3 regions of the Flavobacterium sp. K5-23 genome follow, and region 2 is predicted to be linked to each of the others. Evidence: riboswitches for the same ligand, from Rfam matches in the RefSeq annotation. Region 2 holds a riboswitch; each other region holds the start of a gene.
The links. A riboswitch is a leader RNA that binds a small molecule or an ion and turns the genes downstream of it on or off. The one in region 2 is predicted to bind S-adenosylmethionine.
Positions count from the first base shown of each region.

Region 1: it holds a riboswitch for S-adenosylmethionine, as region 2 does, so the genes downstream of both, FLAK523_RS05930 (homocysteine S-methyltransferase family protein) here and FLAK523_RS11510 (Na+/H+ antiporter NhaC family protein) in region 2, are expected to answer to the same signal.
Region 3: it holds a riboswitch for S-adenosylmethionine, as region 2 does, so the genes downstream of both, FLAK523_RS05855 (alpha/beta fold hydrolase) here and FLAK523_RS11510 (Na+/H+ antiporter NhaC family protein) in region 2, are expected to answer to the same signal.

Region 1 covers NZ_CP056783.1:1,342,027-1,345,310, forward strand. Annotated here, with positions in the region: gene FLAK523_RS05925 (NAD(P)/FAD-dependent oxidoreductase) at 1-755, shown strand, start outside; SAM riboswitch class I at 849-953, shown strand; gene FLAK523_RS05930 (homocysteine S-methyltransferase family protein) at 1,220-2,221, shown strand; gene metH (methionine synthase) at 2,345-3,284, shown strand, end outside.
Region 2 covers NZ_CP056783.1:2,654,303-2,657,586, reverse strand. Annotated here, with positions in the region: gene fabG (3-oxoacyl-[acyl-carrier-protein] reductase) at 1-587, opposite strand, end outside; gene FLAK523_RS11510 (Na+/H+ antiporter NhaC family protein) at 773-2,095, opposite strand; SAM-I-IV-variant riboswitch at 2,154-2,250, opposite strand; gene FLAK523_RS11505 (hypothetical protein) at 2,368-2,796, opposite strand; gene sucD (succinate--CoA ligase subunit alpha) at 2,883-3,284, opposite strand, start outside.
Region 3 covers NZ_CP056783.1:1,324,703-1,327,986, forward strand. Annotated here, with positions in the region: gene metK (methionine adenosyltransferase) at 1-315, opposite strand, end outside; gene FLAK523_RS05850 (hypothetical protein) at 1,205-1,408, shown strand; SAM riboswitch class I at 1,585-1,692, shown strand; gene FLAK523_RS05855 (alpha/beta fold hydrolase) at 1,764-2,726, shown strand; gene thrA (bifunctional aspartate kinase/homoserine dehydrogenase I) at 2,749-3,284, shown strand, end outside.

The DNA.
Region 1 (3,284 bases), 1.3 Mb from region 2:
CTTCAAACGAAGGAACTGAATTTCACGCTAAAGTGATTGCTATAGCTGGTGGTTTAGGGAGTTTTGAGCCAAGAAAACCGCTTATCGACGGAATAGATTTCTATGAAAATAAAGGGGTTAAATACTTTATAAAAAACCCGGAAGATTTTAGAAATAAAAGAGTTGTCATTGCAGGAGGAGGAGATTCAGCCCTTGACTGGAGTATTTTCCTTTCTAATGTTGCTTCTGAGGTAACTTTAATTCACCGTAGAAATGAATTCCGTGGTGCATTAGATTCTGTAGAAAAAGTTCAGGAACTAAAAGATTCTAAAAAAATCAGATTAATTACACCTGCTGAGGTAGTTGGATTAAACGGTGCTGAGCACATTGAATCAATCGACATTGAAGAGAATGGAGCTCACCGTAACATCCCAACAGATTTCTTTATTCCGCTTTTTGGGTTAACACCTAAATTAGGACCTATAGGACACTGGGGATTAGAAATCGAGAAAAACGCGATTAAAGTAAACAATGCCTTAGATTATCAAACAAACATTCCAGGAATCTTTGCTATTGGTGATGTAAATACCTATCCAGGTAAACTGAAATTAATCCTATGTGGATTCCACGAAGCAACATTAATGTGTCAAGCGGCTTACCAAATTATCAATCCAGGGAAACGATATGTACTGAAATACACAACAGTTTCAGGTGTTGATGGATTTGACGGAACTCGTAAAGAGGCACCAAAAGCAGTCGTTAAAGCTATAGTTTAACAAGTTATATAAAAAGAAGTAAAAAAATATAGTGTTAATGCTTGCAAGTATTAACACTATGTCTTTACTTTGCAGTGTTCATACATTTATTGAAAGTTATCACGAAAGGCGGAGGGAATGACCCAATGAAACCTTAGCAACCCTTTATCTATAAAGAAGGTGCTACATTCTACCATATTATTTATGGATAGATAACACACGAAAAATACTATCATAGTATTTCCCAATACCCTTTCCTGACAATTTTATCGATATTTTAAGTTACTGAATTCATTTCTTTTTTAGAAGCGAATGATTTGGCATTTTTGCCTTCATCGTTCCTGCTGTACGTTGCAATCTTTTATTCTGAACACCAGAATAAAAGGATTTTCACTTCCATCAGGGCTAAAGAGTAACAATTGTGAACATTTGAAAGTAATAATCAAAGCTCAGCGTTAAGCGTTTTGCGAGAATAAAACAGAAAAATGGCATCAATTCAAGAAGCAATTAAAAAAAATATACTCATACTCGATGGAGCAATGGGAACGATGTTGCAACGCTACAATTTCTCCGAAGAGGATTTTCGCGGAGAACGTTTTAAAGATTTTCCACATTCTCTTAAGGGGAACAACGATTTATTATCCATCACCCAACCACAAGCGATTCGCGATGTGCACGCCGCTTATTTTGAAGCAGGCGCCGATATTGTTGAAACCAATACCTTCTCAGGAACTACCATCGGAATGGCCGATTATTATCTGGAAGAATACGTATATGAATTGAACTACGAATCGGCAAAAATTGCCCGTGAAGTAGCTGATGAATTCACAGCCAAAAATCCAGATAAACCTCGTTTTGTGGCCGGTTCAATAGGACCAACAAACCGTACAGCAAGTATGTCACCAGATGTAAACGATCCGGGATATAGAGCCGTAACTTTTGATGATTTACGCATTGCGTACAAACAGCAAGTTGAAGCTTTAATTGACGGAGGAAGTGATTTATTATTAGTTGAAACTATTTTCGACACCTTAAATGCCAAAGCAGCACTTTTTGCTATCGAAGAAGTAAAAGACGAACGCAATATTGATATTCCAATAATGGTTTCAGGAACCATTACTGATGCTTCAGGAAGAACACTTTCTGGACAAACGGTGGAAGCTTTCTTGGTTTCGGTTTCGCACATACCTTTGTTGAGTGTAGGTTTCAATTGCGCCCTTGGAGCCGATTTATTGAAACCGTATTTACAAACATTGTCGCAAAATACTTCATTCAATGTTTCAGCGCATCCCAATGCAGGATTGCCAAACGCTTTTGGAGAATACGATGAAACACCAGAGCAAATGCAAGCCTTCATTAAAGAATATCTGGACGATAATTTAGTAAATATCATAGGTGGATGTTGTGGAACAACCCCAGAACACATCAAGTTGATTGCTGATATCGCTAAGGATTATAAGCCGAGAGTATCAACAGCAACAATGTAACGTAGAGACGCGATTTATCGCGTCTAACGAAGATGTTACAAAAAAGGAATGACATGATTTATCGCGTCTATAATTATAGCCGCAAACTCACGTATAAAGTGAATGTGTAGAAAAAACAATAAAATGGCACAAGCAGAAATTAGAAGAAACCTTGTATTATCAGGATTAGAACCATTAATCATTACGCCAGATAGTGTATTTGTAAATATTGGGGAACGTACCAATGTAACAGGTTCGAGAAAATTCCTTCGATTAATCAAGGAAGAAAAATACGAAGAAGCACTTAGCATTGCCAAAGAGCAAGTGGAAGGTGGTGCCCAAATCATCGATATTAATATGGATGAAGGGATGCTCGATGGCGAATATGCTATGACAAAATTCCTGAATCTAATCGCTGCCGAACCGGACATTTCTCGTGTGCCTATTATGATTGACAGTTCGAAATGGGACATTATCGAGGCAGGGTTGAAAGTAGTTCAAGGAAAAAGTGTGGTAAATTCGATTTCGTTAAAAGAAGGAGAAGAACAATTCATACACCACGCTAAATTGATCAAGCGCTACGGTGCAGCGGCAATTATAATGGCTTTTGACGAAACAGGACAAGCTGATAATTACGATCGAAGAGTGGAGATTTGCCAACGTTCGTATGATATTTTGGTGAATAAAGTGGGTTTTCCTCCACAGGACATTATTTTCGATTTGAATATATTTCCAGTTGCAACGGGAATGGAAGAACACCGCCTGAATGCGTTGGATTTCTTTAGGGGAACCAAATGGGTTCGTGAAAATTTACCACACGCACATATTAGTGGTGGAGTAAGTAATGTTTCTTTTTCTTTTAGAGGAAATGATACGGTGAGAGAAGCGATGCACTCGGTTTTCTTGTACCACGCCATTCAAAACGGAATGACTATGGGAATCGTAAATCCAGAGATGCTTTCTATATATGATGAAATTCCAAAAGATTTATTAGAGCACGTAGAAGATGTAATTCTAAACCGTCGAGATGATGCCACGGAACGTTTGTTGGACTTTGCCGAAAATGTAAAAGGAGATGTAAAGA
Region 2 (3,284 bases):
TTTGCAGTCATTTCAGTCTCAATAAATCCAGGAGCAATCGCATTACAACGAATGTTACGAGAACCTAATTCTAGAGCAACCGATTTAGTGAAACCAATAACTCCAGCTTTGGAAGCTGCATAATTCGTTTGACCCGCGTTTCCTTTCACTCCTACTACAGAGCTCATATTGATGATAGAACCAGAGCGTTGTTTCAAGAAAGTTCTTTGAACCGCTTTAGTCATATTGAAAACCGACTTTAAATTAACGTCGATAACTTTGTCAAAATCCTCCTCAGACATACGCATTAGCAAGTTGTCCTTAGTAATTCCAGCATTATTGATTAAGATATCTACAGTTCCAAATTCAGCAATTACAGCATCAACCATAGTTTGTGCTTCATTGAAATCTGCTGCGTTAGACTGGTATCCTTTAGCTTTTATTCCTAAAGCGTTCAATTCGTTTTCTAATGCCAAAGCTGACTCAACAGATGAACTGTAAGTAAAAGCAACATTTGCTCCGTGTTTTGCAAAAACTTCTGCGATTCCTTTTCCAATTCCGCGACTTGCGCCTGTTATGATGGCAACTTTTCCTTCTAGTAATTTCATATTCGAAAATTAGTTTAATTTTTATTTGAAGCTATTCCTGCTATTCACTTCAATCTTTTATGTTTAAAAGAAAAACATAAAAGGATTTCCGCTACTATCAGGGCTATCTTAGAGTCGTCAAATATAGAATAATTCCTTTTTTAAAAAAAATTTCAAATTCAATAACATTGTAAAATGAACCGATTCTAAATATCTAAGAATCGTTTTACTAATTTATCCCAAAAAGAACTATAAATCGCTACCAAAGTAAAAATAAATAAAAACAAGTGATACCAAGCATTACCAAGTAAATCCATAAAATCAAGTTTGCCATTTGCAAAACTTAAAATCAACAGTACTTGTGCTCCGTAAGGCAAAATCCCTTGAATAACACAGGAAAAAATATCAAGAATTGCCGCCGTTTTTTTGGGACTCAAATGATATTCATCATTTATTTCCTTGGCAATTCCTCCCGTGATTACAATTGACACGGTATTATTGGCTATAGCCACATTAGTAAAACCAACCAAGGCTCCTATCCCCGCTTGCGCTGATTTTTTACTTTTAATGCGTTTTTTTATTTGGTGCAATAAAAAATCAATTCCTCCTGCTTTATCTACCATTGCCGCCAATCCTCCTGTAAGCATTGACAATAGAAATATTTCAGTCATACTGGTGAATCCTTCATATATTTTTTGTGCAAAAACCATCAAGCTAAAATGATTTCCAAAATAACCTATCACTCCAGCCAATACTGTCCCAATAATCAAGGTAGAAAAAACATCAACCCCCACAAGAGCAAGGACAATAACTAAAACATAAGGAACAATAGTTATCCATTCAAAACTAGTCTTAGCAATCGCTACAGCAGTTATATCTGAGTTTAAACCCAAATAAAAGAACACCAAAATAGTTATAATGGCTGCAGGAAAAGCAATGAATAAATTTATTTTAAATTTATCTTTCAATTCACAGCCTAATGATTGTGTAGCTGCAATTGTAGTATCGGAAATCATCGATAAATTATCGCCTAACATAGAACCACCTAGCAAAGCACCTGCAATAAGGGGTAATGAAGCTCCACTAGAATTAGCCAAATCTACCGCTATAGGTCCAATAGCAACAATAGCGCCTACAGATGTTCCTGTAGCAGTTGATAGAAAAGCAGCTATTAAAAAGATCCCTAAAGGAAAATAAGCAACATCAATAGTATTAATTCCAAGACTTACAACAGCATCAACACCACCTGTAGCTTTACTAACTACCGCAAAAGCTCCTGCCAAAAGATAAATCAAACACATCGTAATAATTTTGCTTTCTCCACAACCTGCAATCAAAGTGGCTACTTTTTCATCAGCCGAACTTTTAAATAGTATAAAAGCAGCTATAATACCAATTAACACAGCAATTGGAGCTGGGAGAGCATAGAAGTCATCAAGCCAAATACCGGCTCCTAAAAAAGTAAAAATAAAAATCAATAAAGGGATTAAAGCGTAAGCACTTCCAGTTTTTTTCAATAAATGTGTCATAAATCAGTTTTATAATGAATTGATTATAACGAAAAACTACAGCTAATAAATGGGAATGTAAAACAACATTTTTTCCAAAGGATTTGGCTTATCGTTTTAGCACCTTGCTCGTTGTTGCAGGTTGCTATCTCTTTATGAGATTCGTGATAACGGCTGCAAAAGTACTTATTATTTTATTATAAAAAATATTTTGAACAAAAAAAAACGGCACATAAAAATGTGACGTTTTAAATATAATATACTGAATAGTATACCTTAATTATAAAAAATAATTAAAAGGCAACATTCCATCTTGGTAATTTTCCGTTTGCATCCATGAAATTTTGCAAAACTTGTCCTTCAACTGATGTTGGAATAGCTTTAGAATCATCATTGAAAGTTTCAAACCAAAGTACTTCAAGTCTTTCTATGTTTTCTAGTTTCATTTGTGCTGGCCAAGAATATTTTCTTCCAGTCTTTGCAAATTGGTGACCGTTTACAATTTTTTCAAATAAACCACCATTTTTACTTTTCAAAGTACCATCATTTTGAACAGTTCCTGTAGAACCTACCATGATTAATTCTTTATCATCTCCATTTATAGCGTTAACAATGAATACACCACTTCCTGAATCGGATGCTGTACATACTGCTTCTAAGCTATCGTCTTGAGCAAAAGTAAAACTCCCTTTTACTGCAAATTTTTCTAAATCTTTATACATCTTCTTTTATTTTATAATTAAACAAAATGCCTCACTAATACGTGAGGCATTTTTATAATAAGTAAATATTACCGCTAATTTTTCAATTAACCCAATACTTCTTTTACTTTTTTACCAATTTCAGCTGGAGAATCAACAACGTGAATTCCACATTCTCTCATGATTTGTTTTTTTGCATCAGCAGTATCGTCAGAACCTCCAACGATTGCACCTGCATGTCCCATTGTACGTCCTGGAGGAGCTGTAACTCCTGCAATGAATCCTACTACTGGCTTACGGTTACCGTCAGCTTTAATCCAATGTGCAGCATCTGCTTCTAATTGACCACCTATTTCACCTATCATTACGATACATTCCGTTTCTGGGTCATTCATCAACAATTCTACTGCTTCTTTAGTAGTTGTTCCAATAATAGGATCTCCACCAATACCAATTGCTGTAGTAATTCCTAATCCTTGTTTTACAACTTGATCAGCAGCTTCATAAGT
Region 3 (3,284 bases), 1.3 Mb from region 2:
ACCTTGGTTTATATCAGCTGATTGCTCGTGTATAGCCGAAAGTATACCACAAGAATTAGCTTCAAACATATATTCACTTTTAGTATAACCAATTTTTCTGATTACTTCACGAGCGATATTTTGTACGTCTAAGTAAGTATTAGATTTCACCTCACCAGCCAGAATTACTTGACCGGTAGTTACTAAAGTTTCACAAGCTACTTTAGAATCAGCATCAAATGCTAAGAAGTTATCGATTAATGCATCCGAGATTTGATCTGCAATTTTGTCTGGATGTCCTTCACTTACAGATTCTGACGTAAATAAATAAGCCATAATAATTATAGTTTAAAATTAAGCGAGGAAAAATAATTGCGGGTAATACTAAAGGAGAGTTTCTGCTTTAGCATTTTTCCTACTGAAAATTTCAGCATCCATAATGAATTGTTTCATTATGAAGAGGTTGCAATCAGTTCAAATTTTTCCTCTTGTATTCGGGTGCAAATGTATGAAACCATTTTGAATTGCAAATTATACTCTTCTGTTTTTTTTATACTTATGATAAATTAATATTTTTAGTTGAATAGAATTCAAATGAAAATTTAGGAAAAGCATAAAAAAGGGATGAGATTCAAACGATTTTACACTGGAAATTCCTCTCTAATTATGACATTATTTTGTAATGAAATAATTCGACCTATAATAGAACCTATTTCCTTTTGTTGTTTTGTAACATATTCATAATGAATAGTTAATATTCAAACAAAATCCTTTTTGATATGTAAACTTTAGGTTAATTATCATTAAATAGTTTGGTGAATTCAATATTATATTCGACATTTGCAATATCAATAAAACTAAAGAAATGAATTCTATTATATGTAAAAAGAGTGTAACTGTTAAGGAGAAATCCAAAGGGTTGTAGTTGCTTACAATATTACATAGTATTATGTAAATAAAGCAAAAGCCTCCCGAAATATCGGGAGGCTTTTTTAATTTAAATATAAACCAGAATTCGATTAAATAAAATCAAATGAAAATTACTTCAAAGAAAAATAAACGGTTTAATGTCGCTGCAAATTGCGCTACCTCATTTTGATATCAAAAAAGTATAAGTTATACAACTTAAACCCTTTTGGTATTCTGTCCAAAAGGGTTTTTTTATAAAGTTAATTTAAAACAGAAGCATAATTAAAATAATAAATAATCATTAAAAAACGAAAACATGAGCACCACAAACTCTCTTTCAAGAACACTTGGTTTTCTTAGAAATTTAAGAGCCAAAAGAAATTTAAAAAATCAAATGGTAACTGAATTAGTTCACCCTAGATTAGGTATAGATGCAGTAAATAACAATAATAAAAAAGTGCAAAACATTTCATTATTGTCTTTGATGTATTCTAAAGAAAATGACACCCTTTTTATTTAATTGGGACTCTATAGTTTTAGAGGGAATTCGCAAATAATTTCTGGATAGTTATATCTAGGGATATTTTGCGCGTATATGCTATTTTTATTTTTAGCGAAAAACCTAAAGGCATAAAAATTTGGTGGTTACAAAAATAAGTAGTTAATTTGCCCTGTTAAGTTCACACACGTATTGAAATGTTATAAAGAAAGGCAGAGGGATTAGACCCAATGAAGCCTTAGCAACCCTTCGAGAAATCGGAGAAGGTGCTGCATTCTACCACGCCCAACGTGGAAAGATAACTCCAAGAATTCACTAGATAATTTCTAGCTTTTCTTTTTAATATTTCCATATACAAATTATAAAAAATTTGAAATTGGAAAATAAACCCAACCTGATTACATTACAAAATTTCACCACCGAAAGTGGCGTATTTTATGCTACCCTTAACTTAAGTTATCAAGTTTTTGGACCAGCGTTAAATTCGGCTCCTATCGTATTGGTCAATCATGCATTGACTGGAAATTCACAAGTTATAGGTAAAAACGGCTGGTGGAATGATTTGATAGGAGACCACAAAACGATAGACACTACTAAATATTCCCTGCTTGCTTTTAATGTCCCTGGTAATGGTTTCGATCAAACTAGTATTTACAATTATTTAGATTTTACTGCTCGAGATATTGCTAAAGCATTTCTTCAAGGAATACAATTATTGCAAATCAACCAGCTGTATGCCATCATTGGAGGTTCTGTGGGTGGAGGAATTGCTTGGGAAATGATCGCTTTAGAACCCAAAAGCACCCAACATTTAATCCCTATTGCAACTGACTGGAAGTCGACGGATTGGTTAATAGCCAATTGTTATTTGCAAGAGCAAATTCTAAATAACTCTTCACGACCTATCGAAGATGCCCGTATTCACGCTATGTTGTGTTACAGATCTCCAGAATCCTTCAAGGAAAAATTCCAAAGATCTTCTAACGAGGAATTGGCAGTTTTCAATGTCGAAAGCTGGTTGCAGCATCACGGGGAAAAATTGCAGAAACGATTCCAACTTTCGTCCTACAAGATGATGAACCAATTGCTTAAAACAATCGATGTTACCAGAAACAGTGATTCATTCGAAATAATGGCTTCCAAGATTGAAGCGACAATTCATATAATCGGGATTAATTCAGATTTGTTTTTTACGGCTAAAGAAAACAAAGCAACCTATCAGGAATTAAAAAAACACAACGTTAATGTATTCTACAAAGAAATCGATTCGATGCACGGGCACGATGCTTTCTTGATAGAATACGAACAATTAAATAATCTACTTGCTGATATATTTTAGAAGCAATAAAATTCAACATAAAATGAAAATATTAAAATTTGGAGGAAAGTCATTGTCGAATGGCGAAGGAATAAATAAAGTGGTTTCTATTATAACTGATAAAGTAAATCAAGGGGAACAAATAGCTATCGTAGTTTCTGCTAGAGGAAATGCAACGGATGAATTGGAACATATTCTCGAGGTAGCTGTTAAAAATGGAGAATACAAACCTTTATTCGAAAATTTTAAAACGTATCAAAACGGGGGATTTAAGGAAATAGATTTATCGGAGGAATTTGGGATTCTGGAAAAACTTTTTGAAGGGGTAAGTTTGATTGGGGATTACAGCATCAAAATTAAAGACCAGGTTTTATCCAAAGGAGAATTGATTTCGGCAAAATTATTGACCGCTATTTTAGTTAAAAATGGGATAAACGCCCGTTTTGCTGACTCTAGAATATTACTAAAAACAGATTCGAATTATGGGGACGCACAGCCGTTAGAACAACTTTCTAAGAAAAATGTAATTCAGTATTTTAAAGTCAATAATGGAACAACTGTAAATGTTGTTACTGGTTT